3 regions of the Alicyclobacillus sp. SO9 genome follow, and region 1 is predicted to be linked to each of the others. Evidence: predicted binding sites of a transcription regulator. Region 1 holds the regulator's gene; each other region holds the start of a gene.
The links. Region 1 encodes LexA, which represses DNA repair genes until DNA is damaged. Its sites were predicted from a motif close to CGAACATATGTTCG; they were not measured.
Positions count from the first base shown of each region.

Region 2: a site for LexA is predicted at 9,050-9,063, ahead of GI364_RS03775 (ImmA/IrrE family metallo-endopeptidase). Genes of this name have one in related genera too.
Region 3: a site for LexA is predicted at 3,027-3,040, ahead of uvrB (excinuclease ABC subunit UvrB). Genes of this name have one in related genera too.

Region 1 covers NZ_CP066339.1:2,519,340-2,530,360, forward strand. Annotated here, with positions in the region: gene hflX (GTPase HflX) at 1-1,013, shown strand, start outside; gene GI364_RS11590 (methionine gamma-lyase family protein) at 1,045-2,301, shown strand; gene GI364_RS11595 (MerR family transcriptional regulator) at 2,385-2,774, shown strand; gene glnA (type I glutamate--ammonia ligase) at 2,805-4,136, shown strand; gene GI364_RS11605 (glycosyltransferase family protein) at 4,295-5,455, opposite strand; gene GI364_RS11610 (acyltransferase) at 5,591-6,778, opposite strand; gene GI364_RS11615 (hypothetical protein) at 7,253-7,399, opposite strand; gene lexA (transcriptional repressor LexA) at 7,474-8,121, opposite strand; gene GI364_RS11625 (LysM peptidoglycan-binding domain-containing protein) at 8,324-8,776, shown strand; SAM riboswitch class I at 9,097-9,201, shown strand; gene metH (methionine synthase) at 9,360-11,021, shown strand, end outside.
Region 2 covers NZ_CP066339.1:853,757-864,777, reverse strand. Annotated here, with positions in the region: gene GI364_RS24820 (HNH endonuclease signature motif containing protein) at 1-64, opposite strand, end outside; gene GI364_RS24815 (hypothetical protein) at 55-516, opposite strand; gene GI364_RS03860 (hypothetical protein) at 520-750, opposite strand; gene GI364_RS03850 (DnaD domain protein) at 963-1,814, opposite strand; gene GI364_RS03845 (hypothetical protein) at 2,180-2,347, opposite strand; gene GI364_RS03840 (hypothetical protein) at 2,384-2,977, opposite strand; gene GI364_RS03835 (hypothetical protein) at 3,152-3,553, opposite strand; gene GI364_RS03830 (hypothetical protein) at 3,610-3,843, opposite strand; gene GI364_RS03825 (hypothetical protein) at 3,905-4,081, opposite strand; gene GI364_RS03820 (hypothetical protein) at 4,078-4,245, opposite strand; gene GI364_RS03815 (hypothetical protein) at 4,267-4,479, opposite strand; gene GI364_RS03810 (hypothetical protein) at 4,578-4,736, opposite strand; gene GI364_RS03805 (sigma factor-like helix-turn-helix DNA-binding protein) at 4,781-5,428, opposite strand; gene GI364_RS03800 (hypothetical protein) at 5,425-5,649, opposite strand; gene GI364_RS03795 (hypothetical protein) at 5,933-6,133, opposite strand; gene GI364_RS03790 (helix-turn-helix domain-containing protein) at 6,458-6,658, opposite strand; gene GI364_RS03785 (helix-turn-helix domain-containing protein) at 6,810-7,193, shown strand; gene GI364_RS03780 (PIN-like domain-containing protein) at 7,491-8,945, shown strand; gene GI364_RS03775 (ImmA/IrrE family metallo-endopeptidase) at 9,096-9,728, shown strand; gene GI364_RS03770 (hypothetical protein) at 9,741-10,175, shown strand; gene GI364_RS03765 (recombinase family protein) at 10,338-11,021, shown strand, end outside.
Region 3 covers NZ_CP066339.1:651,626-662,646, forward strand. Annotated here, with positions in the region: gene GI364_RS02820 (PDZ domain-containing protein) at 1-1,317, shown strand, start outside; gene GI364_RS02825 (flagellar motor protein) at 1,367-2,176, shown strand; gene GI364_RS02830 (flagellar motor protein MotB) at 2,160-2,960, shown strand; gene uvrB (excinuclease ABC subunit UvrB) at 3,244-5,235, shown strand; gene uvrA (excinuclease ABC subunit UvrA) at 5,301-8,174, shown strand; gene GI364_RS24810 (PucR family transcriptional regulator) at 8,171-9,322, shown strand; gene GI364_RS02850 (ABC transporter ATP-binding protein) at 9,488-10,606, shown strand; gene hprK (HPr(Ser) kinase/phosphatase) at 10,760-11,021, shown strand, end outside.

The DNA of each region.
Region 1 (11,021 bases):
AACTAATTCTGGACATATTTGCTGCAAGAGCGCAGACGAAGGAAGGACGGTTGCAGGTAGAAATCGCGCAATTACAGTATTTACTTCCTAGGCTGACAGGGCGTGGAGTGCACATGTCCCGGCTTGGCGGCGGAATTGGCACCCGCGGGCCTGGAGAAACGCAGTTGGAAACAGACCGGCGGAGAATACGGGAACGAGTTGACAGTTTGCGCCAGCGGCTCGAATCTGTGCGCAAGACCAGGGAAACGAATCGACGCCGACGTATCAATTCAACACCCGTGGTGGCTCTTGTCGGCTACACAAATGCAGGGAAGACCACTCTGTTAAAGCGGTGGCTCCACGACCGAGGCGGTCGCCCGATGCATACAGGAAACCAGCGTCTGTTCGATACACTCGATCCGTTGGCGAGAAAGGTGAAAGCCGGCACCACTGGGGAAATGGTTGTGATGGATACGGTTGGGTTCGTCCAAAACCTCCCACACTTATTGGTGGAAGCCTTTCAGTCCACATTGGAAGAAGTAAACACTGCTGATGTGATAGTGCAGGTGGTGGATGGGAGTGGGCATGTACCGAGATCGCTTGACACAACGTACAGTGTTTTGGAGGAGATTCACGCTTTGGACAAGCCCGTCATTACGTTTTTTAACAAAGCGGACATTGCCGCCGTGTCTCCGGCACCTGATACAAAAGCCATAGCGTCCATTTATGGTTCTGCTAAAACTGGTGATGGCCTTGTGGAATTGTACAACCGAGTGGAGACCGCGACTGGACTTGACAAGGTTCAAGTGGAAGTTACCAGTCGCCTGCAATCCGAGAGCTTTTGGCATGAGGTCTTGTCTGTTGGCAGGGTGATTCATACCATACCCCTTGAAAACAACCAGGTTCGCTATACTGTCGAAACAGAACGCAGATTTAAGGATAGAATTTTGGAAGCCACACACCTCGCGGAAAACGATACGCACATTGCTGAAGATGATACACCTTCCGTTGAAGGGGATACATCTCTTCACTAAGACATTCACGAGTAGCCATAAGGAGTCGTTCATGAACAGATATGAAATAGAGGACTTGGTAGGAACAGCTGAAGCTGAGATAGAGCCCGCTTTAAAACGAATCAAAAAGACCACGCTGGACAATCAAAGAAAGGTGCTTGAAGCATTTTGGTCTGAGCGAGTTTCTCAAGCCGATTTTAACGGCACCACCGGATATGGTCTCGATGACGAAGGACGCGATAAGCTGGAGCGGATTTATGCGCTGGTGTTTCGGGCCCCAGCGGCTCTCGTGCGCCAACAAATTGTCTCTGGCACGCACGCAATTAGACTGGGGTTGTTTGGGACATTGCGTCCGGGCAATCACATTGTCTTTGCGTCAGGCGGGCCGTATGACACGCTGGAATCGGTCGTCGGAATTCGACCAACACCTGGAAGTCTGGCAGAATGGGGCATTACATATACGATTGTGCCGCTCACGGAATCGGGCAGCCTGGACGTGAAAGCCATCAAAAATGCGGTCAAGCCGGAGACAACTGTTGTGATGTTCCAAAGGTCACGAGGTTACAGCCAGCGTCCTGCACTCACCATTGATGAGCTTGAACAGGCTTTTAACAACCTGAGCGCCTATCGTCCAAACCTGCTCTTTTTCGTTGATAATTGTTATGGAGAATTTGTAGAAACGAGAGAACCGGTCGAAGTTGGCGCGCATCTTGTTATGGGGTCGCTGATTAAAAACCCGGGAGGAGGTTTGGCGAGTACAGGAGGATATGTCATTGGTGAAGCAGACCTTGTGGAAAAGGCGGCCGCTCAGTTGACAGCCCCTGGGGTCGGTGCTGAAATCGGTCCGTCCCAACACCTTTTGAGAGAGTTCTACCAAGGCTTGTATATGGCCCCGCATACTGTCGGTGAGGCTTTGTCGGGGTCGGTTCTGGCTGCCAACGTTTTGGCAAGGTGCGGATTTAAGTGCTCGCCGGTGTGGGATGAACCGAGATCGGACTTAATACTGTCGGTTGAGTTTGATAGTGCAGATAACCTCCTGTTGTTTTGTCGTGCAGTTCAGTCTGCGGCAGCGGTGGATTCCTTTGTTGTACCACAGCCTGCGCCGATGGCTGGATACGACGATGAAGTGGTTATGGCTGCCGGGACCTTCGTCCAAGGTGGGTCACTGGAGTTATCCGCAGATGCGCCATTACGCGCACCGTACTTCGGATACATCCAAGGAGGGCTGACATACGAGCACGTACGCATTGCGGTAGAAAACATTCTGAGTGAGATATTCTCCAGAAATGGTCCCGAAAACCCCTTTTAGATGTCAGAAAACCTAACATCACACGTTGTTAGTTTAAAGTCTGAATGTTAGGATCAAACCATCATGAAATGGAGGGGGAATTCGTGGACCTCAGTCAACGGAGACAATTGCCGCTGTTTTCGATAGGTATCGTACAGAAGTTGACAGGGTTGAGTGCACGCCAAATTCGCTACTATGAGCAGCACGAGTTGGTTCAACCGGCCCGTACAGAAGGCAACCAGAGGCTTTTTTCATTGAATGATGTGGAAAATCTGATGCTTGTGCGGAGTCTTTTGGACGATGGGTTAAACATGGCTGAAATTCGGAAGCGATTTGAGAGACATCAAAGGATTGGCCATGGCAACAATGAAAATGAACCAACCGATGCGGAAGTCTACGAGTGGATGAGGCAGGAAATGCTCGAGTCCCCCTCTCCGAACAACAACTCCTTGTTTCAGGGAGACTTGTTTCGGTTATATCGCAGAAACTTGTAAGGTCTGAGATTAATTTTAGGAGGCAAATACGTGGAGGAATTAAGCAAAGAACAGATTTTGCACCTGGCTGAAGAGAACGATGTACGGTATGTACGGCTGCAGTTTACCGACCTGCAGGGGGTTATCAAGAATGTCGAAATCCCTGTGGACCAACTTCCAAAGGCCTTGGAAAACAAAATTATGTTTGATGGTTCTTCAATTGAAGGATTTGTCCGGATTGAAGAATCCGATATGTATTTAGTGCCTGATAGAAGGACGTGGCTGGTGTTCCCTTGGGACTCCTCTCAAGGCAAAGTGGCACGACTCATCTGCGACGTGTATATGCCGGACGGAACCCCGTTTGCAGGCGACCCTCGCGGTGTTTTGAAGCGAGTCTTGCAGCAAGCCAAGGACATGGGATTTTCCACATTCAATGTTGGACCTGAACCGGAATTTTTCCTTTTTAAATTAGACGAGCATGGCAAGCCTACAGACGAAGTGAACGATGAGGGCGGATATTTTGATTTGGCTCCGCTTGATTTAGGTGAGAACTGCCGCCGTGAAATTGTTCTGACTTTGGAGGCCATGGGCTTCAACATTGAAGCGTCTCACCATGAAGTTGCCCCAGGTCAGCATGAGATTGATTTCCAGTATGCAGATGCGGTGGAAACTGCGGATAATATTTCCACGTTTAGAATCGTGGTGAAAACTATTGCACGTCAATATGGACTGCATGCAACCTTTATGCCGAAGCCGGTCTTTGGTATTAACGGTTCCGGAATGCACACACACATGTCTTTGTTTAAGGACGGCCAGAACGCTTTCTACGACGAGTCCGACGACTTTGGTTTCAGCCAAACGGGACGCCAGTTCCTTGCCGGCATTTTGGAACACGCACATGCCTTTACAGCGATTACGAACCCGACCGTAAACTCCTACAAGCGTCTTGTTCCAGGGTATGAAGCGCCTGTTTACATTGCTTGGTCCGGGAAGAATCGGTCGCCGCTAGTACGTATTCCGGCAGCGCGGGGAATGAGTACACGCATCGAGGTCCGGAGTCCAGACCCGTCAAGCAATCCGTATCTGGCAATTGCCGCAATGCTGGTTTCCGGTCTTGACGGCATCCGGAGGGAATTGCCCTTGGAAGATCCGGTTAACCGAAACATCTACCGCATGAGTGACGGCGAGAAAGCCAAAGTTGGTATCGACAGCCTGCCCGAGAATTTATCGCAAGCTGTGGCCAATCTGGAACAGGATTCGATTATTGGCGAAGCCCTTGGGGAACACGTATTGACGCATTTCGTTGAAGCAAAGAAAATTGAGTGGAATGCTTATCGGACGCAAGTTACACAGTGGGAGAAAGACCAGTATTTGCAGTTCTGATGTTTTGACCGATTTATGACAGAGGCATTTAGAGGGTATATGCGGTGTGCCGCATATACCCTCTTTCATTTCTTTATGTCTCTCGGCTAACGGAGATGGCAACCAGCCCAATTTGCGGTTGACAGACTTCTAGACTCGAGACGTTCCTGGTTCGACGCTTAGAGTATGCTAAAGCCGTCAGAAAACAAAGCAGTGAGCGTTATTTTGATAAGGAACATGACGATAAGCGCAGAGACAAAGGACCTTCGATGCTTAAGTTTTGCTGCAAGGACCATGTAGGCTGGGAATAGAACAACGACCAACCTCGCAAATGAGGTGAGGATGGATGGTGAAAACGGCGTTTTTCCAGTACCAGAAGAAATATCTAAGAGCAGTGTAATTGTATAAAATGCTTTTAGGCCCAAATCAAATCTCTTTTCTTTCCAGACCCACCAGCCCGATATTACCATGAGTAACGGAGACAGTCCGTTCACAATCGTCATTAGGTTATGAACCCAATCTGCTACTGAAACGGGATAAAACTTTAAGCCCGCAAAGCCAAGGAATAAATCAATGACCGGTATTAAAGGAATGCGGTGCCATGCTTGCTGCGCATATACGAATGCGATTGGATTGCCAAAGTGCACGAATAGAAACGACATGTATGACAGCAAACTCAACGGAATGAGACCGATGCTGAGCAGTTGCTTTCGGGTCCCAGAGGTCACTCGCCAGTGAATCAGGGCAGGAATAGTGAGCAATACACCGAGGTCATGGGTTCCTGCTGCGACAAAACCGCTGATCATAGCTATGTACCACTTGTCTTTTTGTAGAAAGTAAAAGAACGAAAGTAGAGAGAGTAATGTGATGGATTCGGTATAATCCACGTTAAAAAACAGTCCTGCAGGGATAACGGCAAGCAGCCATAATGCCCTCCATGCGACATCCTTCGAAAACCACTCTTTGGTTAGGCGATAAAACAGGACAGTCGAAACTGCATAGGCTGCATTAGCTAAAAGGGTCGCGCTGGTCGTGTACGAAATTTGTGTTATGGAATGAAATGCTCTGATGAGCAGAGGGTACATTGGAAAAAAAGCTGTTTGTACGAAATTTCCATAGCCTTGTTTGGCAATTTCCGTATAGTGTTGTCCGTCCCAAGCTGAAAAGCCGACACCGAATTGGGTTAAGGGCCCCTTTGGTAAAAGATGTGTGGATATGAGAATAATGACGGCAGTTATCGCAATCTGCATCAAGCTTATCATGAGCGGATAAGGCTTTATTAGGGTGGGCCAGGTGTTTGAAACCAGGCTGACTTCTCGAGGTGTCACTTGTGCTTTCATTCGATTCTGCCTCTCTTCTGTTAAAAATGTCAAAGCACACTCTACACCCGCTACTTCAAAGATAGCTGTAGGTCGCCGCGGACCGGAAGTATGTTTCCTCTCCATTGGCCACGGAGCATGAATCGCAGCACTGCCTCACTGGGAAACCTGTGCCGATACCGAAGGGCTGTTCTTCCGCTTGATGACTGCTTTGCGACCAACGCAGTACGAAATAACAGGGATTTTCCCCATCCAATGGGCAATAAACATTGCCGAGAAGTACACAAACAGAATGGACAATGGAATCGTAGCAAAATGGACCCATAACGGTACTTGCAAGTGCTGGATGATGACGTTCATGACGTAAAGACTAAACGGTTGCAGCAGAAATATGCCAAACGACGCGTCGGCTGCAATCTGTACAAACCGACTAAATGGCCGCCAATTCGCACGTTGTCTCCGCTCGGCCCACAATAATCCCGTATACCACATAAACAGCGTGATGATAATGCTGTAGACTACCATGTTTGGACGCAGCACACTTTGGGCTGTCTGAATAGACTGGTGCAGCACAAAGATATCAAAGAAATAGTTGCCGTAAATGCCGACGAGGCCGACAAACAGGGAAATATAGATGGTTCGAGTGTGATGTCGAGCAAACTCGAGGAGCTTTTGGTAGTGACATGCGGTAACGCCTCCCGCTACGAACCAAAACTGGTATGTAAGTACAAACTTGGCTCGATAGATATCAAGCTCTTTGAGAACGGGTGGCAGTGTATTCGCATTGATTCCGGTAATGACGTATTTGTTCAGATACATCAGTACCAATTGGGTGGCAAAACTTATGATAAGCACCTGTAGGTGCCAACGTTCCAGCTTTCTGAGTATCAGCAACAGTGCAGGAAAGACGACGTAAAGTTGCAGAGTGACCAGAACATAATATAAGAAGAACTGGTTGCCTGCAAGCAGAGAATGTATCCAATCACGGACGATGTAGGACAGCGACCAACTGAATGGGTGGGTATAGCTGCCTTCGAATAAGATATAGACTAGGTTCCAGACGACGTATGGAGTTGCGACGAACAGAAACCTCTTCTTCCAGAACTGCAGGGGATGAAACTCTCGATGATAGTAGGTTACAAACAGTACCAGACCGGTGATGAACATAAACGACTCTCGCGTAAAATGCAGAGAGGTAAGAAGTGCTGCCAGGGTCAGGTGGGGTACATACACCGACGAAGGCAGCATTCCAATGTATGCTACGATGGTATGAACAGAAAGTACCCCCAGCATGATGAAGGCGCGCATTAAGTCAATTTCGTATAAGTGTTTCTTCGCTCCCACATACAACCCTCCCCCTAGTGTTTCCGAATTGGTTGCACATTAGCAATATCCCATGACACAGTTTTGATAAAAACAAAATTAATGCTACTCCCTTTTTGAATAAGGGATATGGAGGTAATCTGTAGAAATCATGGAGAATTTGTGGAGGGAAGGACGGAAGCTTTGGAAGGAAAGAGAACGTCTTTCGCATATTTGTATCGTAGATGCTACTGTTGGATCCGTAACGATTGCCCTACACCGACACCTGTCTCAATTGTATTCGCTTTAGGTAGTGTTTTGTCCATTGGCGGCTCTTTTGTCGCTGGGTATATCGGTCGTGACAAGGCATATAGTCTCAGCGCAGTGATTGTGGTGTGGATGTACTGTCTTTCGGCCTTGCTGCGGGCAATCAGCTTGTCATCAATCTTAACCACTCGAACACTGAGTGTCGTTGCAATTGGTTTTCAGCGTACAAGCAGCGGCAGCAGTGCGGTATTATTCAACAACCAATTGTTGACGAGTTCCCAACTGTGGTACTTCCTCAAGCATTGCGAGAATTGCTAGCTGAAGTTGGGATGAGTGCGCGAAGAGCTCGTCATCGTGCAGTCCAATCGGCTGTAGGTTTGAACTATGTGTGTACACATTGGGACTCCTTTACACAGAGAAAACATGGAGTACCCAGTTTCAGATGACAGGGAATTGGTGTGTTAGAAATTCTAATCGAAACTTCGAAACACACCAATGACCAGTCCGAGGATCTTTACATTGCGGTACCTTAGTGGTTCCAATGCGCTGTTTTCCGGTTGAAGTCGAATGTGGTCGCGTTCTCTAAAAAACCGCTTAATCGTTGCTTCATCTTCCTCAGTCATTGCGACTACAATGTCTCCGTTCTGTGCAGTTTCCTGCTTGCGCACAATGACGAAGTCTCCGTTCAAAATACCCGCTTCAATCATACTGTCTCCCTGAACACGTAACAAAAACACCTCATAACCCTTAGCCATTTGCGCCGGCACGGGAAAGTAGTCTTCTATGTTTTCTACTGCAGTGATAGGTTGTCCAGCTGTCACTTTACCAATAACCGGAGCCATCACGGCATGCTCATGGGTCGGCAGGGATTCCGGCACGGAGACCGTATTTGAGACCGCACCTGTGAGTAGTTCGATTGTGCGAGGCTTAGTTGGATCACGGCGTAAATACCCCTTCGCCTCAAGGCGAGCTAGATGTCCATGAACTGTGGAACTCGATGCCAGTCCCACAGCCTCTCCAATCTCCCTTACGGATGGAGGATATCCATGTTGTCGGACACTCGTCTCAATGAATTCCAAAATCGCAGCTTGTCTCGCTGTTAAACGGCCCATAATCATCCTCCTGTCTCACTTAATTCCCTTCTAATCTAGCACAAAAGTCGCCAAGGATGCAAACGTATGTTCGGAACCTGTGTTCTCCTCTTTATCAACTTGCGGCCGTTTGACAGAACATATGTTCGTATGATATCTTTCGGTATAGAGAACGTGTGTTCGCATCTAACCAGAAGACACAGCTACTTCTATTAGGAGGATGATATATATGGCAGTAACCTGTGTTCCTTACAATGGTCAAACAAGTCATGGAACGTGGAAGAAAGGAAAAAAGGTGTTGGCAGTAAAGGTTTCAGGGTTAGGAAGGGTTCACGAGGAGTTTCACGCCGGCGGACGAGAATCAAAACGAACAGATGGAGTGAGAAGAAGTCTCAGAGTGGCGAGACAGCAGAAGGGTACATATAGCAGTTGGGTAAGACGGTCTGTTTTCTGGTTCGTGGGAGTTTTGGTGGTGCTTTACGCGTGGAACGGATTGGTATCTGCTCAGTCAACAACCACTTCATATAGGGTAAAGTCTGGTGATACTTTGTGGTCCGTGGCCAGTCAGAAAGTGCCACAGCGTGATCCGCGCGTGGTTATTGCACAAATTCTAAATCTAAATCATATTAATGGTACAGATTACATCTATCCAGGTGAAGTTCTGAAACTTCCCCGGCGCTGACAGCGCCTATACCGTAGTACACGGCAGGGAGAGAGACACGGAATGCACAGGGGTAAGGGAACTGAGGGTAGCGAAACTGAAGGTTACGAGACTGAGGTACTGGAACTGAAATGAAGTGACACCTACCAAGGGCGAGGCGAAGGCGCGGTCAAAGAAGGAGCAGGTCTGCGTTCGAATGATGCAAGAATTATCAAAATTCGACTAGGCACTAGCTTGATGTTGATGGTATAATGCACAAAAGTGTGCATGGTACCCGCTGCTTTCGATGTTTGGGCAAGAACTCTCCCACGAGATGATGGGCAGAAATTGAATAGTTTTGACTCTTATCGTGAGCGGCAGAGGGACTGGCCCGATGAAGCCCGGCAACCGGTGGATCGTACACAAGGTGCTAAATCCTGCGGGGAGACTTTCCCGAGAGATAAGGGCGTTTAGATTGAAGTAGACGCCCTGGGGCGTTTTTTTTATTGCATCTGTACTTCTCTGTAGTTGTTTTCAGTGAGTCCGGGCACATGGCTCGCTGACACATTAAGCTCGTTTGTAAGAAAGCAGAACCTGGCTTTTCCGAGAGAGAAAGGATTGCTACATGGACTCACGTTTGGCTGATTTGATGAAAGAGAGAATTCTGTTGTTTGACGGTGCAATGGGCACGCTGATTCAGTCATTTGACCTTTCTGCAGAGGACTTTGGCGGCGCACAGTACGAGGGATGTAACGAATACTTGTGCCTGACCCGTCCAGAACTGATTCAATCCATACATGAACAGTACTTAGACGCCGGCTCTGATGTAATTGAGACCAACAGTTTTGGATCGACGCCGTTGGTGCTTGCGGAATACGGTTTGGGGCACCGAGCTATGGAGCTTAGTCGTAAAGCGGCAGAACTGGCTGTTGCAGCAGCTGCCCGTTATTCAACCACTGAGTGGCCGCGTTTTGTGGCAGGTGCAATGGGGCCGACTACCAAGAGTTTGTCCGTGACTGGAGGTGCGACCTTTGATGAGCTTGCACAGGCTTATGCTGTGCAGGCACAGGGATTGATAGAGGGCGGAGTGGATCTGCTGGTACTCGAGACTTCCCAAGACTTACTGAATGTGAAGGCTGCAAGCGTCGGCATTCAAGCTGCTTTTGAACAGACGGACAAAGAAGTGCCTGTTGTCATTTCTGGAACGATTGAGCCCATGGGAACCACTCTGGCAGGGCAAACCATTGAAGCCTTCTACTTGTCTGTAGCTCACTTAAAACCTCTGGCAGTGGGTCTGAATTGTGCAACAGGCCCCGAATTCATGCGCGATCACGTTCGAGCCCTGTCCGATCTGGCTGAATGTGGAGTCAGCTGTTATCCCAATGCCGGCATGCCTGATGAGGAAGGAAATTATCACGAGACGCCAAACAGCTTTTCAGCAAAACTGGAAGACTTCGCGAATCACGGTTGGTTGAACTTTGTTGGTGGATGCTGTGGCACCACTCCTGAACACATTGAAAAACTGCGCAGGTCGATGACGGGCAAAAGAGCAAGGGTTCCTGTGAACTTCGGTAAAGCAGCCGTGTCAGGTCTGGAACCATTGGTGCTTGAGGAAGATAATCGTCCCGTGATTGTGGGCGAACGCACAAACGTGATTGGATCGAGAAAGTTTCGCAGACTGATTGCTGACGATGAGTTCGACACAGCCGCGGAGATTGCACGGGCACAGGTAAAGGCGGGTGCTCAAGTAATCGATATCTGTGTAGCAGACCCGGATAGAGACGAGTCCAGAGACATGGAGCGCTTTATGCAGCATGTCACAAAACGTGTGAAAGTGCCTCTGATGATTGATTCTACAGATGCCAGCGTTGCCGAATTGGCACTAAAGTACGCACAGGGCAAGAGTATTCTCAATTCCACCAATTTAGAGGACGGTGAGGCCCGCTTTTTCCGTTTTGCTCGATTGGCGATGCAGTATGGAACCGCTCTTGTGGTGGGAACCATTGATGAAACTGGAATGGCCGTGACGTGCGAGCGAAAAGTGGAGGTTGCAGAGCGCTCCGTTCGACTTCTCCGGCAACTGGGATTTGCAGAAGAAGACATCATCTTCGATCCCCTTACATTTCCGGTTGGAACGGGCGACGCAAACTACCTTGGAGCCGCTGAAGAAACCGTTGCAGCAATCGCTGAGATTAAAAAACGATTTCCCAAATGCAGTACCATTCTCGGCGTAAGCAACGTGTCTTTTGGCCTTCCACCCGCTGGAAGAGAAGTGTTGAATGCTGTT
Region 2 (11,021 bases), 1.7 Mb from region 1:
TCGGGTCTGCAATCTTGATATCCACATAGTCATCTGCATTGACTCTTTCAGAGCCTACAGGCATGTAATTATGAGACCTTGCCCCCCTCTTGAATGACGTCTTATTCCCACCAACGTTATATACACCTCTGGTCCCCTTGTTTGGTGTGCCATCCCCTCTGAGCCTTTTAATCCACTGGTCAGTCCATGATTCTTCTTCCATGTATTCATCTGCCTCGCGGTGATTGATAAACCAAATCTCTTGTTGACGAGGTCTGCCAGTTTTTGATTAGACAGTCCTTTCACATTGTCCTTTATGAAAGCCTTTTGCTCGTTTGTGAAAAGTCCGGCAGGCTCCGTTCTGCGCCTTTTGAGCACGTTGCTTTTTATTTGGTGGTTCGCCTTAAAGCTTTTCATTTGGCCATCCGTCACATTCGTACCGAACCTTGCATTGAATAGAGCCGCAATTTCCGTGTTGTACCTTCCCTGAGCGACCTCACGAATAAACTCTGTTTGCTCCTGCGTGTATCGGGACATAGGTCATCCCTCCAACATTTTGGGAACAACTGTATTTGCATCCATTCTGTCATCAACAAGTTTCTTGGCTTCAAGGACGAGTGACCCGTTTGCAATAATTTGCGCTGCAACACTCGTCACAGACTTCGCCCTGTTGATTTCCTCGGTGAGTCTCTCGCCGGTTAATTCTTCATCCGACAGCCTTTCAAGCTGCGCAAACAAATGATTATTTAAATCACCAAGTGTATTTTTCATCCCTCTTACCGTCCTCTCGTCCATTCATAGATTCAACATCAGTTGCTGATCCAGTCGCTTTCGCTAAATTCCATCGCGTTGCAGATACTCCTTCAGGGCTTGTTTGAAGCCAAAGGCAAAACTTCAAGCTGTTGACCACGTCGATTTGACTCACCAAACTCTTCCCCTTGTGCCTGAGTTGTTCGGCACTGGCTCACCCGTTCCATAACCACCTACGAATCCGGAAAGAGTTTATAAAAATTGCTGTAGCGCCCGTCCGGTTCTGGAGCCTTCGTATCGCTCGGACGTGGACGTCGCTGACCCTGCACAACAACAGCAGCAGGCTTCTGAGGAGCCGCAGCCGCTGCCTCCCGCTTTGCTCTGGCGGCTTCCGGTCCGCCTTCCTTGAGCCAACTTTTCAACATGGAATCCACGTAGACGAAGGAACGCGCATTGTACATCACCGCCTCGACTAGCGCTTCTCGCACCCATTCGACAGAATATTCCTCCACAAGGCAGTGCAATTTATCACGGATCAGCGGTGTCAGCTTCCCAAAGTCTTCCTCTTCGTATATTTTCCATATTTCGACTATTGGTTCGTACGCAGCAGTAGAAGTAGGAGTAGTAGAAGAATCAGAAGAAGAAGAAAGATCTTTAAGATCTTTTAATGTGGAAGCATTTCCGGAAACGTTGTGCGCAATATTTGCGTACAAATTGTCCTTCGAGCTGTTGTCGGAAACATTGTGCGAAGGATTGTAGGAAACATTGTCGGAACTGTTGCCGGAAACATTGTGCGCAATATTTGCGCACAACAATTCGAGGTGATAGACAGCTGCCTTCCTTCCACCTCTCGATTTCCAATCTATGTACCCTTTCGTCTTGAGCTCATTCCGTGCGTTAACGATTGTTCTTGCACCCAATCCACTCTTGAGAGATAGCATTCCAACCGCTGCGGAGAACTCCTTCGTCCATCCGGTTTTGTTGCATATGTGTAGCAGCGCAAACCATAATGCAATGGCGGATGAGGACAATGGAGTCACCTCCAACCGGTTATAAAATGCGTTTACCTCTTCGATGTAATTCACGAAATGCACCTCAATTCAGTCCTGGTTTCTGAGTATAGTTCCTGCGATGCCCACAAGTCACGACGTTCCAACACAGCTGCTACACAAATCAGGTTCCACCCAACAACAACCGCCTGGGCACGCGTTGGACTCTGTACAACCACAGACTCTGCAAGCGGGTTCCGACTGTTCTACTTCCGCGTCAGGAGGCCGGTTCATAGTCGCCGTGTAGCATCCGGCATCATGGATATGACTTACTCCCTTGCAAACAGGACAGACGATGAAAGCCTGGTCCTCGAAACTTGTCTCCACACCGAAAGTAATTTCACACTGACTACATTCGTACAGGTACAATTCACGTTCCTGTGCCACTTCAATCCCCTCCCTTATATCCCTAAACTCAGCTGTTCTGGCCCACGTTGCCCCAGCAGTTCGACAGCATAAGTTCCGTTACTCGTTGTACCCGTACGAAGGATATACCCGTGGTCTCTCAATGCTTGTACAATCTGTTGAAACCGGACATAGTCCCGTACCCAGACATAGGTGTAACGCATGTGATCACCTTCTACACGGGGCTCCACACTTCGAACCTACGCCCCAGGCTGTCGTCGTTCTCTGTCCGTCTGCTCACGGATCTGTTCGCTTGCCATTTGGAGGCCAATGAGGTAGCCCCTTACGCGCAGTGGGTAATCGTTCCCGCAGTCGTACATCCACTCCCAGTAATCCGGATTCAACTCACTGATGAATGCTTGGGGAGACTGTATCACTTCTCGCCATTCCCACTGTTGTGAACACGACCTTGCTTCTTGAAACAGCGCCCTCATTTCTTCATGGTCATATTCCGTCCCGTCCTCCTTCATATCCTTTAACCAGTTGCGCAAACTGGAGACAACAGAACGCTCGTTAAATGACCATCTATCATTCGAAAAAGCGTCCATCTTTTCATGAAAATATCCAATGTTTATATCATCAAAGGAATGAACGTTACCCTTCCACGTCAACCAAAACACCGCCGTTCCAATATCCCCCGAGATGTACATCATGTTGCCGTCAAATACATACCGACAGCGATAGGTATTTGTCCCTGGTTGTGACCAATCCAAAATTGCCAGGCGGTCACTGTAGCTCGTAAGATGAGCTTGATGGTTCTTGAACCATTCTTTGATGTTCTTTTCGTAGTCCATCCAAACACCCCATCTCTCTATGATGATTGATAGGCCGCATAGGCTGTACTGCTGACCCCTCCATACGGCCGTGTTGTTTATGCAGATTTGCCGTCCACAACAAACCCTTTTGTTGGTGTGAACCAATCGGATCCGCCGTACGAAAATTGCACCCGAAGTTCCCGTCAGGCCAACTTAATCCTCTTCATTGTCATAACTTGTATCGATCTCGTCCTCGTCTTGATAACCAACGAGAGTTGCTTTCGTGGCATATGCTTGAAAGAGCAGTTTCTCGGATCCATGAAAACCATTCATAATTTGATTTTTATTGAGTTCGGTTCCGTCGATTTTCACGGAGTGAACCGTTCCATCTTGATTGATGACCAGTCCATAATTGCAGCGATACTTTTCTACATCCGGTTCACTGTCCATGTAGATGAAGGTCAAGGTCCTTGGTCTATATTCGATATGTAGCGACATGTGCTCTCCAGGCGTATCCGAATAATCCGTTGCATCCCCCTTGATTGCATCGACAATTTCTTGCAGTGAGTACTCTTTCTTTGCACCGTTTAGAACCTCGTCCAATTGTTGCTGCAACCGCTCGATCCCCTGCACATGGATTAACTAGTCTACTTTTTCCCGAACAGTTTCAATCACCAAGTGTTGTATCCAGGCAGGTCAAGACTGTCTATATTTATCTCCAGGGCAGAATGGACAGCTTTTTCAACGGTCTTGGAAAATTCACTAAAGCTGCCGAAAACATCATTGATGATGTGCTGTAGTGTCTTTTCAATCTGCTTCTGCACAATTTGAGGCAAAATGCCGTTCTCGTTCAGTGCCAACACCGCATCGTTCATGAGTTCTTGCACATTTGGCATAGTCTCCATACCTTCACACTCCATCCTTACCGTTTAGATTGATACCTAGATTGATCAGGCTTCTCTTTTCTCAAGCCTTGTTTTTCGCTGCCAACACAGTTTCTGGCGGTTCAAAAATCCATTCATTGAAGCCGCAGGTGGCACAGCCTTCATGAGGTCTGTCCGTATCAGGAACGTGAACCAACGGCGTATGTCCGCAGTTAGAACAAAAGAACATTCCACGTTCCTCAACCTGGTCTCTGCTCACTTTGCAGAGACCCTGCCATCCAGAATAACGACCTCTGCTCCTACGCTCGGACCGCCTACATCAAAAGCGTCAGACGCAACTCGCCATACGCGATTCTTATACCGGGGAGCCTCGCAGCAATCTTCCATCACCACAAGGTCTCCAGCTTTCAATTTATCTGCCACACACATGCCCGCCTTTCAAATTCACAAAACAGTTCTGCTTTGGGAAATGACACGGTACATCACACTCACCGCTTTATTTCGCCACTCCCAGTCGGGATTCAAGATGACGGGAATATGATACTGTCGCTCCATCTCCTTCATGAGCCCTGCCAGCGCTTCATCCCGCTCCTCTTCGGACTGGTTCAATGCCACAATTTTCTGGTACTGCTTGTTGATCTCTGAAAGCTTCCCCACGATTACTCACCTTCCGCCTGCAATTCCCATCTTCTGTGTTACCTATCTATGTTTACTGTTACCCGCATCAACGTATTGCTACCTCGTTCACCTGCTCTCTAACAGTTGACCTCAAATGCTTTACGACAGATTTCTGGCTCCGAGTACGTATCAAAGAGGATCCGCATGTTCTGTAAAATTTGCTCCACTTGCTTTCTGCTTAAGCCTTCCGCTTCCATCGCCAGCTTGGCATAAGCTTCCGCTTGGTTGTTCGTCATCACAATCCTCCGTTCCAGAGAATATAGTGGGTTCCTAATTTCTTCTATGGTGCCGCAACCAACGGTAACGGCTTGTCACGAGTCAACCCGTGAACATATGTGGTCTCGGACTCAGTACAGGTCGGGGAATTGATAAGCGTAAGCTGTACCCCCTCCGCTCTCAAACGCTGAAGTTTCTGCCTTGCACGCCGGATGTACGTTTGCACACTACTTCGCGTCACATCCAACTGCTGAGCGATTTCACTCCACGTGCATCCGTCTAGCACGTATAAGAGGAGAGCCTCCCTTTCGCGGTAAGATAACACCCTAAGGTCCAAGTGGTACTCCGTGCTTTTCGCCTGCACTTCATCTCTCAAAAAATCATAGTCATCAAAAGTTCCACCGATGTTGTCCAAAATCACAGGGTCAAATCGAGTCACCGTATAAACCCATTTCGTGGATTCCTTCTGTTTCGTACGGTCAACCTCGTAGGCAGTGGCATACTTGGCTAGTTGCTGCATTGCATAGCGGCAGTTGTCCTCCATCCATTTGCAGTACTTCACGTGTTCCTCTTCGGCCATCAGCGTCTCAAAATCTCGTTGCTCCTCGGCCCGTTTCACCCGTCTTTCGTGATCCTTTCTCTGTTCTCGAACCTGCTCCATAGACTGCTGATACTCCTGTATCCTCCGAATCGCCCAAAGTTCCTCATTCATCCCATCACCTCCACAAAAACACTCGTCACAACGAATGCATCAAAAATAGGACCATCTCCAAACGGAGGGTCCGAACCGCTGTAGTACCTCGGCTGATATATACCCGGCAACAAGCGATGCTTGATTCGCACAGTGACGCCGCGATATACTATAGGTACGGATACTTTTTGATGTTGGCTGACCAGTTCGCCGCTGGTTGGCCTTTTGCATTTTATGGACATTCTCGTAGCACTTCCTCATTCGCTAAATTGCGCTTCTCTTTCAAACCGCTCAAAGCGGTATTGATTTCACATCAAAATGGAAATTGACGATCATGCAAGCCGAAGTCATCGTGACGCCTGATTTCATACCCTTTGTAAATTCTGAGTACTGAACCCTGTTTATCTTCCTTTCATCAGTTATTGAGTCCAGAACTGCCTCTACTTAATGCCCTCTGACCACTCAGGCTGCCTGCGTGTTTTTCCAACTTCCCGAATAGGCTTGTCCGCAGCCAGCGCCTTCGCGCTAGCCTTGTGCTTCATTCCTTGCTGCCTCCGACACTTGAAGCTTGAATGCCGCATCAACTATGCTTCGTACCACTGGATTCCCCGCTGCCCATTCCTCGCGGAACCACTTTTGGCGTTGCACTGGAGACTTGCTGATAATGCCAGACGGGGAATGCACAGTGATCTTTGTGTTTCCGATTTTCTTGACCACAGTTTCCAAATAGATCCCCTCCCCGTTTAATCTATGAACTCACCGCTTGTCTGCTTTCCACTGCCGCAGGATTCCTTCTTCTTCCGCAGAAGTTATTTGATGCTACACATCAAACAACGGAAGGTGGCATTGAAACGACACACGGTCCATCATCCAACGATGACTAGACATCGAACGACGTGGCCCTAATTTCTACCACTCTAGGAGGGCCTCGGTGAAGGTGCTCTCTCGCTTCTCGGGCCTTCGCCAGTTCTTCCATTACAATCTGATGTCGTACACGTTGCTCAGCCACATTTGCCACCGCCTAAGCCGAACTGTTGTTACGCGAAACGCTTACTTCATCTTCAAAAAAAGGCCCACTGGAACGTCCAATGCCTCAGCGATTTTCTGCAATGCTTCAACCTTGAGAGTTCGTCGACCATTAGAAATATCCTGATACCAGGCTGCACTCTTACTACAATATCGAGCAATATGAGCTTTCGTTACACTCTTCTTTTGTCTCACTTTTTCGACCTTGATGTAGACGGGTGTCATGTAGCTTCCTCCTTTATACGTGAAACGCTTATTTTCAGCCCTAGTATAAATACGCATTTCGCGTATGTAAACAAATAAATAAGCGTTTCGCCTATGTTTATTTCGCAAAACGCTTATTCTCGTTATAGTTGATGTGAGGTGATTGGACAAAATGGAGACTTTGGGCGATAGATTGAAACGCGCCAGAGAACGCAGTAAACACACTCAGAACGAGGTTTGCAAAGCCCTTGGTATTTCCATTGGTACATTGTCCGGATATGAACGGGATTATAGGAAACCCGACACTGATGTTCTGGCAAAGCTGGCGAATCACTACGACGTTTCTATTGACTACCTCGTGACAGGAAAAACTTTGGATCCCGCTGAAATCGATCCAGAACAAGCCGAGTTTCTTCGCTGGGTCGAAGAGAACCTCGAAGAAGCATTCTTTTATGACTTCAAGCGCTCTTCTGACGAACAAAAGGAGTACATGATGGAAACCCTACGTCTTCTATGGCAGCGGGAACAAAAGCGTAACCAAAAGCGCAGTGAGTAGCGTGACTCGATCATTTTTCGCTATCATTCTCCTCTGGTTCATTGAGTCCGCTTCATCTGTAACCTCTCGTTTTTCTTTCGGTTCCCTTAGCCATGTCATTGTCAATCTTGGTTACTTAGACAGTCCTAACCAGCTCGATTCATCGTGTGACTGCAAACTTAATAGAGAGCGTATCGTAGAAAAAACGTCAGTATGTGAATTCCCAGCCTACCGAATTTTGTAGTAAAATAATCCGATGACGGTAGAATAATCACAAGATAGGGAATGATTCTCACAATGGAGTTTGAGGATTTCAGGGTGTTCTGGACCAATAAGGGAACTGTGATCTTTGATAGCAGTGCTTATTTGAACCTGTATAACTTCCCTCACGATACAACACAGGAAATCCTCGAGAAATTCAGTTCAATTAGGGATAGGGTCTGGTTACCATATCAGGTGTATACGGAGTTTCAAAACAACAAGGGCAGAGTAATCAGAAAATCTTTCAAGAAATATGAACAAATACAACAAGATGTTGATAGCGTTTTGGACGACACAATTGTAAAGCTCTACGCTATCTTAGGAAAATGCGATAGATTCCAATATCCAACGTTTGAGGACTTATTAGACAATGTTATTGGCAGTCTTCAGGAAGCAAGAACTGATTTAGGGGGCGCTAATGAGGAAATCGCTCATGAAAAACAACAAAACAAGCAATACGTAAAAGACGACACAGTCTCTGATTTTGTAGAGAAGTTGAGAACTAACGGACAGTTTGGGACTCCCTTCGGACATAGTGAATTAATTAAAATATATGTTGAAGGCGACACTCGCTATCGGCTTGGAATTCCCCCAGGTTTTCGAGATGCTCACAAAATGACTGAAGTCAAGACTGATGACTATGCAGAAAAGAGAAAAGCATTTGGCGATCTAATAATATGGAAAGAGATTATTAAACTTGCATGCGAAACAGAGCAAGACATTCTGTTGATTATCGATGACGTCAAGTCTGATTGGTGGACACATGAGACTGTTACACATGATAAGACGAAACGCGAACATAAGAAACTCGTTGGACCTCATGATGAACTAGTTAAGGAATTTCATGAATACAGTCGTACAGGGTTCTATATGTTAACACTTAATGAATTCATTGAGAATCTCTCGAAACTTCACGGTTTCATGGATGACATGAAACTTCACTTCCAGTTAAATAAGACGAATGTCTTGGATCACTATGTCATGGACGAACTCCGGTATTCGGACGAAATTGATCTCAATTACATAGTTCGCGACTTGGATACTTTCTTTGAACATCGCGCAGCAGACTACTCTGTGGAATTTGAAAATATTGCCTTCGATGAGGACAGCATCCATTTTTCAATCGATGCAAATAAGGTTGAGGTTTCTGGAAGATTTGTCATAAGTGTCTTAGTCGATGGTAAACTTCAGGGTAATGACATCGCGATTAAGTCTGTTTTGTTTGATATTGAATGTCAGTGCGATATTGAACTTGAAGTCAATTCTGCTGACTTTCGTGACTATACGGTTCTCGATGGTCGTATAGAATACATACGAACAATAAGCGATGACGTTGTCGCCACCATCAGTGACGATATAGACCTTTATGCAATCTATGATATGCAGCGACGTGTTCGTAAAGCTCTTAGAAAGAATGCTGAGGATACCATTTCGTTGCATGAACGAAAATTGTACGATGCTTTCGGGGATGTGACATTCTATTCCCTAGAACAACTTGACGGGGTAATTTGATGCCCTTCTCATTCATTACACATTCCACTCATCCTTTCGACTAGCACCACAATTAGATTTGTCTTCCAATTTACTCGATCACGGTATATAATCACCCCTATATACGAACACACGTTCCCTTTTTGAACTATTTTTCTACAGGAGGTTTCTATGTTAGACATCCTCGAGCATTACATTCCAACACCGCTCGAATCCTCTGTTGTCGATTTTTACCGAAAACATGGCATCATGACCTCTCAAGACATTGATTTGGACTGGATTACTGACGAAGCGGGAATCATTGTCCGTGAACTGCCTAGAGACTCTACTTCATTTTCACTCAAAAACAAATATTTTATTGTATTAGACTCCCGGATTCCCTTAGGACACCAGAGAGTCGAATTGGCGCATGAGTTGGGGCACGTACTGATGCACGCCGGGCGCCAGGACATCATGACCATGGACTTCCGAGCCTTCCAAGAGTTCCAGGCTGATCGATTCGCCATGTTCGCTCTCGCCCCTACTTTCTTGCTGGCAAACAGCATCACCCAAGCATTCAATCGACAGCAATTGGTCTCACAGCTCGCATACTCATTTGACGTACCTGAAACATTTATGGATGCACGTATTGATTTGTTGGAACAGAGACTGCGAGACATTGCGATGCAACGTCAGATGGAAGAAGCCGTCAAGGAACAGACCGCCTCCTCCGACTACACCTATCGTCATCCGCTCAATGACAAAATTGAATACCTGGTCCGTGACGGCGCCATTGTCGGACGCCGACGTCGCGCCAGCTATTAAGGAGGGAGATTCATGTCAGACACATTTCACATTCCAACCTTTGGCTCTATTCCTTCACTGTCTGCAGCAGTCCTGGACACACCGGAGAATGCTCCTGATTTGGTAGTGAGGGACTACGCACCATACAAACGCTTCGGCGTCCAGGTGGACGATATGGGACTTGACACGTTTGGATTGTTCCCAGGAGACTGGGCAATCTTTCGTGAACAACGGTGGCCAAACATGGAGTGTCAGATTGTGTTGGTTGCCTTTGGGGAGGAAGGAACACTGCGCCTCTTCGAAGGAACCAATGAAACAGAACCGATATTGCGCGTCTCTGGTGAGCGAATTCCTGAGGAACGTCACCACAGAAATGATTTCATCATTCTAGGTGTGCTGGACGGTGTCATCAAAGCCGAGTTCGCACAACTATCCTATCCTGAGCCGATATTGGACTGGGAACTATAGTATGCTGATTGGAAAATGTACTAATTTGCATGAAAGGAGACTGCCGTCAGGTGCTTTGTCAGCAAATGTATTGTGCTGTAGTCCTTTTTCATATGTTTTTAGTAAAATCAATACAGCACCAATCTAGATGTCTTAAAAGTGAGATTATTTGAGGTGAACGACATGTCCTCCCGGTTCCCAACAGATATTCGTGTACGTCCATATTTACGAAAATCTCGTGCAGACCTCGAGGCCGAAGCACGTGGTGAAGGTGACACGCTCTCCAAGCATAAGAGAGCACTCATGGCACTCGTACGTCAGCATCGATGGACTGTTCTCGACATCTATGAAGAAGTAGTAAGCGGAGAGCGAATACTGGATCGCCCACAAATGCAGCGCCTACTGCAGGACCTTGAAGATGGAGAGACGGATGCGGTTCTCTGCATGGACATAGACCGGCTAGGTCGTGGTAACATGATTGACCAAGGCGTCATACAGGAAACATTCAAGCAGACGGAGACACTCATTATCACACCACGTAAGGTCTACAATCTGCTCGATGAAATGGATGAAGAATGGTCCGAGTTTGAGGCATTTATGGCTCGACGCGAACTAAAAATCATCACCAGACGTATGCAGCGCGGGCGACGCGACAGCTCAGCAGAAGGAAAGCACGTAGGTCGCAATCCACCTTATGGATATCTGCGCGATGAAAATTTGAAGCTCTATCCAGACCCAGATAAAGCACCGGTTGTTCAGCTGATTTTTGAACTGGCTGCGCAAGGTATGGGCATGACATCTATATGTCGTCGATTGACCGAGGACGGCGTCCCTACACCAACAGGACGATTACCCTATTGGGAAGAA
Region 3 (11,021 bases), 1.9 Mb from region 1:
GCTGCAGGCTACCACTGGTGGCAATTGGGACAGGCCGTGTGGGATGCGGCGCGTTTGTTTTTACTCAACCCGCTTCTGTATCTTGCAACCTTGCTGCTGATTTGGGATTCCTATAAACGCGGCCGGGACCAGCGAAAGTTTTTCGGGTTTCGTGTCACAGACTTTTGGCGGCCGCTTCTAAGTATGGCGCTGCAGGCGATTGTCCTTGGTATCGTTGTCGGGGTTGTAAATGTGCTCGTGGGCATTACACTGCACCCCGATGAACTGTGGCTTGTGACGGCCATTGTTATTATTCTCGGAGGAATCAGACTGCGGTATGCTTCAGCCCTGTATGCGATTTCTGTGTTTGTACTGTTGGCCTTGCTAGCCAGAATTGGCTCAGGAGTGACAGGTATACAGGCATTTAATTGGGTGCTAAGTACACTGCGCGGTGCCTCAATTGTCAGTTACATCGCGTTGGCTGCCGTTTTGGCATTTGCCGAATGGGCGTTTATGTGGTTGCGCCGCAACGCCCAGGGTGCACCGGCTTTGCGCAGCAGCAGACGCGGCCGTGTGATTGGAGCAGTGATTGTGCAGAATTCGGCGATTCTCCCTGTCTTTGCCTTTCAACCGGGAGTTGTTCCTGTTCCAGCACACGCTCCGTTTCTGTGGCCGCTGGCTGCCGCTCAATCGGGTCTGTCACTGGTGGCCCTGCCAATGCTGTTTGGTTTCAATGGTTTGTTTTCCGGAGTTCACCCAAAGCATGTGAATCGACTGTCTCAGCGCTATTTTCTGTTAATGGCTGTCCTCTTGAGTGCTGATGCCTATTTGGTCTACCGCTTTGCATCACTGTTCGCAGTGATTGGTATTTTCATCATATTGGTTCTGAAAGAAATCACATGGTGGCATTTAAATCAGATAGAGAATGAATCAGATGCGCTTTATCCTTTGAGTTCTGAAGGGGTGCGCGTCATGGGTGCTGCCCGCGGTTCTGTCGCAGATGCGATGGGGTTGCGTCGGGGTGAAGTGATTCAGAAGGTCAATCAGGTGCCAGTCCATTCTGTTTACGATTTTCACTTTGCACTCGATCAAAATCCTGCCTACGCCAAATTGGACGTGTTAGACGTCCAGGGTGAACCGCGAATTGTGGGAAAACCGGTCTTTTCGGGGGAAAGGAACAAACTGGGACTCGTTCTGCTTCCGGATCAACCAGGTGGTACGGCATATGAGCCGCTTCGGACAGGTTGGCTTCACACTCTGTACTTGACGCGGACGCATCTGCCAAACCACTCAGCCGATCGGTTTACCGAACTCGATTCGGTTTCTCTCACCGACTGAGACTGAACTCTGGTGGAAGCAAGGGCAGGTTTGCTGGGAGGGTGTATTTGTGGATATTGCAACGATAGGCGGAATTCTGCTGGCCTTGGTCAGCTTAATTGTGGCTTTTTCAGGTGAAGGCGGGGCTTTAGGGTCGCTCGTGCAACCAACAGCGGCTCTCATTGTCTTTGGCGGAACCATTGGCGCCACTGTTGCGTCTGCGACGATGCGACAGATTTTGAATGTCGGAAAGTATTTGAAAGTAGCCTTTTTTTATAAAACAGAAGACCCTTTGACAATCATCGAAGGGCTCGTCTCCTTGGCAACAACGGCTCGAAGAGAAGGGATACTCGCGCTGGAAGAACAGATTGAGTCGTTTGACGACGAGTTTCTCCAGAAAGGAATTCAGTCGATTGTTGACGGCGTTGACCCAGAACTTGTAAAGACGATGATGACGACCGAGTTGGATTACATAGAAGAGCGGCACAAGGCGGGTGCGAAAGTCTTTGAACTGGCCGGCGGGTACGCACCGACGCTGGGTATTATCGGTACGGTAATGGGATTGGTCCACGTACTGGGGAACCTCAAGAATGTGTCTGCATTAGGACCGCAGATTGCTACGGCCTTTACGGCCACACTGTACGGTGTGTCCAGTGCGAACATCATCTGGCTGCCCATAGCTTATAAGTTGAAGCGGCGCAATGCGGAAGAGGTGCTGACGAGGGAAATTATGATTGAAGGCGTGCTGTCGATTCAGGCTGGGGAAAATCCGCAAATTCTGCGGCAAAAGCTTGTCGCATTCCTGCCTCCGAAAGCACGCATTGCCAAAGCGAAAGCCTCAGATACGGAAGCGGGTGAGGTCGATGCCGAGACAATCTAGGCGCAAGCACGAAGACGAGGATGAGAGCCAGGACCGCTGGTTGATTACTTACTCCGATTTAATTACGCTCTTAATGATCTTTTTTGTCATTATGTATGCCATGTCCAATGTGAATGTGCAGAAAATGACGCTTTTGGCCGAATCACTCTCGAACGCTTTGCATCATAAGAGCGACAAAGTGGAGAAAAATGTCGGACCGGCTCTTCTTTCGAGTGCATCGCAAACTAACAAAGGCCATAAACTCACTCCCGGAGCCGCCAATGTTACATCCAAGCAGGACCAGACTTTCAGCAAACTGGCCAAGGAAATTCAACAGTACATTAACAAGCATCATCTGCAAGCGAATGTACAACTGCAAAACCAGGCCCGCGGCATTCAAATCACATTCAAGGATGTGGTTCTGTTTGCTACCGGTAAGGCCGTGGTAAAACCTCGTGCGAAGACCATTTTGAAAGGCTTGGAACCGTTTCTGCAAAAGGTACAGAACCCCATCGTTGTAGAAGGCTATACAGACAACCGCCCGATTGACACAGCTAAGTACCCGTCCAACTGGGAATTGTCGTCAGCACGCGCTATAAACGTAGTTCGTTTTTTCGCCGGTCAAGGCATAAATCCAACTCGCTTGTCCGGTGATGCGTATGGACAGTACCATCCGCTTGTTCCCAACACAAGTAACGCAAATCGGCAGAAAAACCGCCGCATCAACATTGTCATTCTTCGCAAATCTACAACTTCAAGTACAGCGCCGGCAGTCCAGGGAGGCAGCAGCAACTCCGTGTCTTAAACAGCCTTCTCTTCTGCAATTCAGACCCCGAAGCAATCTGTCGTCACAAATTCAGCAAACAACTAGGGAACGTTTGTTCCCTTTTTTGTATTTTGTGTTACTATAGGTGTTGACTGCGACTTACATGACCATCTGGACCTCTTTAAAACACCTCCTTGCAATGTGTTAGTTTTGGTCTTACATTAAAAACCCTTGCCGGAGGTCTGTCACAGAGGCCCATTCGTGATTTCATAGAACTTGATACGACGAATCAAACTTGAAAAGCAGTAAAGGAGCGATTGGTTTGAGCAACGACTCTCCTTTTCAGCTCGTGTCCAGCTACAGTGCAATGGGTGACCAGCCGCAGGCTATTGACAAACTGGTCCATGGGCTTCGTCAAAACCTTCGCCATCAGACATTGCTCGGCGTTACGGGTTCCGGTAAGACCTTCAGCATGGCGAACATCATTGCCCGCTACGGCCGACCGACTTTGGTGATTGCCCACAACAAAACACTGGCTGCACAGCTTACAGCTGAATTCAAAGAGTTTTTTCCTCACAATGCTGTTGAATACTTTGTCAGCTACTATGACTACTATCAGCCGGAAGCGTACATCCCGTCTACAGACACGTATATCGAAAAAGATGCAAAAATCAATGACGAAATCGACAAACTGCGCCACTCGGCGACGGCTTCACTGTTGGAGCGAGACGACGTCATTGTTGTCGCCAGCGTTTCCGCCATCTACGGTTTGGGGAATCCTGAAGAATACAGGAATCACGTCTTGTCCTTGCGCAGAGGCATGGAACGAAGTCGTGAATCGATTTTGCGGCGGCTCGTGGATATGCAGTATGAGCGCAATGACATCAACTTTACCCGGGGCACCTTTCGCGTACGAGGCGACACAGTAGAAATCTTTCCGGCATCCCGGGGTGAGCAGGCGCTGCGTGTAGAGCTGTTTGGGGATGAAATCGACCGGATTACCGAGATCGACGTCTTGACAGGAGAGGTCCTGGGCACCCGTGAACACGCAGGCATCTACCCAGCATCTCACTTTGTCACTTCACAACCTCGGCTGGAAAAGGCCGTGGAGCGAATCAAAGTGGAGTTAGCCGAGCGCCTCAAAGAACTCCACAGTCAAAACAAACTGTTGGAGGCGCAACGACTCGAGCAACGCACAAACTACGACCTTGAGATGATGATGGAAATCGGGTTCTGCTCAGGCATTGAGAACTATTCCAGACACTTGGAAGGCAGGTCCGCCGGTGAACCTCCGCATACACTTATGGACTACTTTCCCGATGGATTTCTGACCTTGGTGGATGAGTCTCATGTCACACTGCCTCAAATCAGGGGAATGTACGGCGGGGATAGAACCCGCAAGTTGACCCTGGTCGATCACGGTTTCCGGCTCCCTTCGGCAGCCGACAACAGGCCCTTGACTTTCGCTGAGTTTGCCGAGCGGGTGGGGCAGACGGTCTATGTTTCGGCAACGCCCGGTCCATATGAGATGGAACATGAGCAGCAACGGGTGGAACAGATTATTCGGCCCACAGGCCTCCTAGACCCGGAAATCGAAGTGCGGCCCATCAAAGGACAGATCGATGACCTTGTTGGCGAGATAAATCAACGCATTCATCGTGATGAACGCGTGCTTGTCACCACGCTGACCAAGAAGATGGCAGAGGACCTTACAGATTATCTGAAAGAACTGGGTATTAAGGTTCGCTATCTCCATTCAGACGTGAAAACTATTGAAAGAATGGTCATTCTCCGGGACCTGAGGCTCGGCGCCTTTGACGTGCTGATTGGGATTAATCTGCTGAGAGAGGGACTGGACTTGCCTGAAGTCTCTCTTGTAGCCATTCTGGACGCAGATAAGGAGGGTTTCCTGCGCGCAGAGCGGTCGCTCATTCAGACGATTGGCCGCGCGGCCAGAAACGCACGCGGGAAGGTCGTCATGTACGGTGACAAGATTACGGATTCAATGCGGGTTGCTCTCGACGAAACCAACAGGCGACGCGAAATTCAGCAACAATATAATGAAAAACACAACATCACGCCCCAGACCATCATCAAAGCGGTGCGCGACGTGATTGAAGCGACGAAAGCAGCGGAAGAGAAATCGGACTACGTGACTGCCGCAAAGAAGGCAGAGAAGATGTCGGCCAAGGAGCGGCGCGAGCTGATTGCCAAACTTCAGGGAGAAATGAAGCAAGCGGCCAAAGACTTGCAGTTCGAGCGTGCAGCCGAACTGCGGGATATGATTGTGGAACTATCAGAGCGCGGTGCATAGACGGCACAAATGAACCTTCACAGGTTCCATATACATGCGTTCTGGAAAAAGGAGTGGAACTGAAGTTGGCACATGACAAAATTGCAATTAAAGGCGCGCGGGCTCACAACCTGAAAAGCGTCGATGTAGATATTCCCAGAGACAAGTTTGTGGTTCTGACGGGTTTGAGCGGTTCAGGTAAATCGTCTCTGGCATTCGATACGATTTATGCGGAAGGACAAAGACGCTATGTGGAGTCTTTGTCCGCTTACGCGAGACAGTTCTTGGGACAAATGGACAAGCCGGACGTAGACTCTATTGACGGACTGTCGCCTGCGATTTCTATCGATCAAAAAACCACCAGTCGCAACCCCAGGTCCACGGTTGGAACTGTGACTGAAATCTATGATTACTTGCGTCTGCTCTATGCCCGTGCCGGCAGGCCCTTTTGTCCAAACTGTCATATCCCTATTACTTCGCAGACGGTGCAGCAAATGGTAGACCGATTGCTGCAGTTTCCCGAAGGCACTCGGATGCAAGTCATGGCACCCCTTGTCCGAGGCAGAAAAGGGGAACACCAAAAGGTTTTTGAGGACATGAAGAAATCTGGCTTTATCCGTCTCCGGGTTGATGGAGAAATGGTCGAAGTGACGGATGACATTAAGTTGGAGAAGAACAAAAAGCACACCATTGAAGTGGTAGTCGACCGTCTGGTTGTGAGGGACGGCGTTGCCAGCCGCATGGCGGACTCAATGGAGACAGCACTGAATCTGACCGGAGGCATTGTCTTGGCAGATGTCATGGAGCATGAGGAAATTCTGTTCAGCCAGAACTACGCCTGTCCCCAATGCGGCTTCAGCGTTGGAGAATTGGCGCCGCGGATGTTTTCCTTCAACAGTCCCTTTGGTGCCTGTGAGAAGTGTGCGGGTCTGGGTGTGGATATGAAAGTGGACGAAGACTTAATTATTCCCGACAGGACGAAATCTATTGCTGACGGTGCCATTGTTCCCTGGGCAGGCTCCACATCGAACTACTACCCGAAGCTGCTGGAAGCTGCGTGCACCTCCATGAGCGTTGACATTAATGTGCCCGTTTCGGACATTCCAGCAGACAAACTGCAGAGGTTGCTGCGGGGAACCAAAGAGAAAATTCGCTTCGCATACGAGAATGACTTCGGGCAGAAAAAGACGGCGGAGATCCCCTATGAGGGTGTGATTCCGAATCTGGAGCGGCGGTACAGGGACACATCTTCAGATTACATTCGCGAGTTTATTGAAGACTATATGAGTGCCAGTCCCTGTCCTGCCTGCAAGGGCAAGCGGCTGCGTCCGGAGAGCCTGGCCGTACTGGTAGGCGGCAAGGACGTGTCAGATTTGACGCGCTTGTCAGTCCATGATGCCGTTTCATTCTTTGATACGCTCGAGTTGACCGAGAAAGAATACAGCATTGCTCGGTTGATCCTTCGCGAGATTGCATCGAGGCTCAGCTTCCTGCGCGATGTGGGCCTGGACTACCTGACATTGGCGCGTTCTGCAGGGACACTTTCCGGCGGAGAGGCACAGCGCATTCGTCTTGCTACCCAACTGGGGTCCAGTCTGATGGGTGTGCTGTACATCCTCGATGAGCCAAGCATCGGACTGCACCAGCGAGACAACGCTCGACTCATCCGTACGCTTGAGAACATGCGGAATTTGGGCAACACCCTGATTGTTGTGGAACATGACGAAGACACAATGCTTGCGGCCGATCACATTATTGACATGGGACCCGGTGCAGGGGTCCACGGCGGAAACGTCGTCAGTGCCGGTTCACCGGAGGACATCATGTCCGACAGTGCCTCACTGACAGGTCAGTATCTGTCCGGTCGAAAGCTGATTCCCGTACCAGAAAAGCGTCGTAAGCCCGACGGTCGGATGCTGACAGTAAAAAAAGCCAGGGAAAACAACCTGAAAAAGATTAACGTGAAGGTGCCCATCGGTGTCTTCACCTGTGTCACTGGTGTGTCTGGCTCCGGGAAGTCAACTCTTGTGAACGAGATTATCTACAAGACCCTGGCCCGAGACCTAAACCGGGCTCGTGTACGCCCTGGCAGTTGTCAGGGACTAGAGGGTCTCGACCATTTGGATAAGGTGATTGATATTGACCAGTCCCCAATTGGCAGAACACCGAGATCGAACCCTGCAACATATACCGGTGTCTTTGATGACATTCGCGATTTGTTCGCGAACACCAATGAAGCGAAAATGCGGGGCTATAAGAAGGGACGCTTCAGCTTCAATGTCCGGGGAGGACGCTGCGAAGCCTGTAAAGGGGACGGGATTTTAAAAATTGAAATGCATTTCTTGCCGGATGTCTACGTGCCTTGCGAGGTGTGTAAAGGCAAACGCTACAACCGCGAGACACTAGAGGTTCACTACAAGGGAAAAAACATTGCCGACGTGTTGGACATGACAGTCGAGGATGCGGCTCACTTTTTTGAGAACATACCGCGAATTTCAAGGAAGATGCAGACCCTTGTGGATGTGGGTTTGGGATATATCCATCTGGGTCAGCCGGCAACGACGGTGTCCGGTGGTGAAGCACAACGGATTAAGCTGGCGTCCGAACTCCACCGGAGGAGCAATGGTCGGACGCTGTACATTCTTGACGAGCCAACTACTGGTCTCCACGTGGCGGATATTGAGCGCTTGTTGACGGTTCTTCACAGACTGGTGGACAACGGTGAGACGGTATTGGTCATCGAGCACAACCTCGATGTCATTAAAACGGCAGATTACCTGATTGACCTAGGGCCTGAAGGCGGAGACAAAGGCGGACAGGTTGTGGCGTCGGGTACGCCAGAGCAAATCTGCAAAGTGGAAAAGTCGTATACGGGCAGGTACTTGGGCCCGGTGATGGAGCGAGACAGACAGCGGATGCAGGGACATCTGGAGGAATCGAGACAAGAGGCGAGTTCATGAAGTCAGACGGATGGTGGCGTCACCCCCTGCTGGAATGGGCCGAAACGACTGGAATTGACATGACGATTGAAAGGTACACAATGCCCGAGGTAAAGCGGCATTTCGGAGAATGGTGGCTGGATGCCGGACGCTGGTCTTTACATCTTGATGCGGCCACATTTGCGCGGTTCCAACCGAATCCGGATGTTACAATCAGGCGAACCATAACCTGGCTGCTTTCGACACTGGGACGGACAGAAGAGCCGAGCCGGCAGGCACTCCTTATCAGTTGGTTCGAGAAACTCCTGGAGCAAACGCACAGTGAGCCGGCTCAGTTGGTTTTGACCAGCCCAGCGTTTGACCTTCCCGACCGCAATTGGGCTGACCATTATGCATCGGGTCGGTTTGTGCTCATCACCCCACAGTACCCAAAAACGGTTTCGTTGGCTGAACGGCAAGAACTGCGGCAAAATATTGTCGCCGTTGTAGAGAGTTATGTTGAGAATGGCATTGTCGGTTGGCTGAACACATATGTGTCCGGTGAACACCTGCTGTTCTATGTGGCAGAAAATGCGCTGCAAAATCATGTAGACTGGTTGGAACCTGTGGAAGGAAGTCCTTCAGAGTCCCTTAGACCCATTCACATATTCGCGGAAGAAGTGCTGGATGCAGTGACACAGGATGTCCTTCTCTCCTGTGACCTGCTGGTGGGCAAGTATTTTTCAGGCATACAGGACATGGGAGAATCTCTCTTGTCTTTGGCATTACTCCGGGCCACAGACACCGAGGTGCGGACGACGAAACTGACCATCTGGGAAGAGAGGCCGCTGGAGATTCTGTTGCACACAGTACCAAAACGGGCACTTGTTTGGTTTCTTGATGCAGTCCAGTCCCGCGTGGGCCAACCCGCACCAGTGGCTGGGTCGGCGCCTTACCTAGGTGTTCACCAATTGCCCGAAGAGCTTCTTGTTTCGCTGCGAGGGATTGTAGAAGCGAACCTTAACGTCAGTGAGGCAGCCAGGGATTTATTTATTCACCGCAACACATTGATTCATCGCCTGGACAAACTGAAAGAACTCACGGGATATGATGCACGCGTCTTTCAAGACGCACAAATTCTGTGGTTGGCATATTTGTCGATTCAATCAGGGGAAACTACAACGGATTAGGCGAACTGCCTATGGACTCTCAAAATTCGTATGCACTCTGCACCTGAAGCAAATCCTGCAGGGTCTGTATACTGAGTAATAGAGAACGGACACGCTTGAATCGAATCACGCATTCCTAAAATACCTGGAGCGCTGTCCGTGAAACGAGAATAGGAGGCAGTTACATTGGCGCACGTTGTTTTGAAAGACATTATGAAGAAGTATTCCGGCGATGTACTTGCAGTTCAAAACTTTAATCTGGATATTCAGGACAAGGAGTTCGTCGTTTTTGTTGGTCCATCTGGATGTGGTAAAACAACAACCCTGCGTATGGTAGCGGGCTTGGAAGATATCACTTCGGGGGACCTTTACATTGGGGAACGCCGGGTTAATGACGTGGCACCCAAAGACCGTGACATTGCAATGGTGTTCCAGAACTACGCTTTGTATCCACACATGAGCGTGTATCAAAACATGGCGTTTGGTCTAAAACTGCGCAAGTTTCCAAAAGCAGATATTGACGAGCGTGTCCGCTCAGCCGCTAAAATTCTGGACATCGAGCACTTGTTGGACAGGAAGCCGAAGGCGCTTTCGGGTGGTCAACGGCAGCGTGTTGCGCTGGGTCGTGCCATTGTTCGCGAGCCTCAGGTGTTCCTCATGGACGAACCTCTGTCGAACCTTGACGCAAAGCTGAGAGTTCAGATGCGCGCTGAGATTGTTAAGCTCCATCAGCGGATTCAGACCACTGTTATCTACGTCACGCACGACCAGACGGAAGCTATGACCATGGGCGATCGCATTGTTGTTATGAAGGACGGCGTCATCCAACAGGTCGACACCCCCCAGCGTGTGTACAGTCAGCCAAACAACATCTTTGTTGCTGGCTTTATCGGTTCACCAGCGATGAACTTCTTTAACGGTGAATTGGTTGAGGAAGGCGGAAAAGTCTACTTCCGTGCACCGGAAGTATCGATTTTGCTGCCTGAGGGTCGTTATCAATCCCTCAAGAGTGCAGGAGTCATGAACAAGAAAGTGGTTCTCGGCGTGCGCCCGGAGGACATGCACGACGACGAAACAACCCGGGATGCATACCCTGAGGCAACGATGGATGTGAAAATTGATGTTGTTGAGCATATGGGTTCTGAAGTGTATTTGCACATCAACCAAGGTGGACAGTCTGCAATAGCCCGTGTCAGCTCACGTTTTGATTTCACACCAGGGAGCTCATTGAATTTGGCGCTGGATGTCAATAAGGTCCATATCTTTGATGCAGAAACGGAAGAGGCAGTTCCCTTCGGCCAGTAAAGCGAAATTTAAGGCAAGACTTCGCTTCAGTCCCCCTTATTATTTGCAGGGGTATGCAGTAGAATGGATGTATCCAGGGAGCGGCGGGTGAATTTCGCCGCTCTCCTAGGTGTCTACGGGACAGCACGCGCCCGATTGAAAAGGATGGGATGTATGAGTAAGGACCAGGTCATTACAGTCCAGGATTTAGTTGACGGGTTAAATCTCACCGTTTTCACAGAACACGCGGACTTCACCCGTGCGGTCTCCACTATTGACATTAACCGCCCTGGTCTGGCCTTGGCTGGGTACCTGAAATACCACCCTGCTGAACGAATTCAGTTGATGGGTCGGACAGAACTGTCTTTTCTTCATGGCATGGACGAGCGAGAACAGGCTGTAAGGGTGTTTGCTTTTTGCTCCTACGACCAAACTC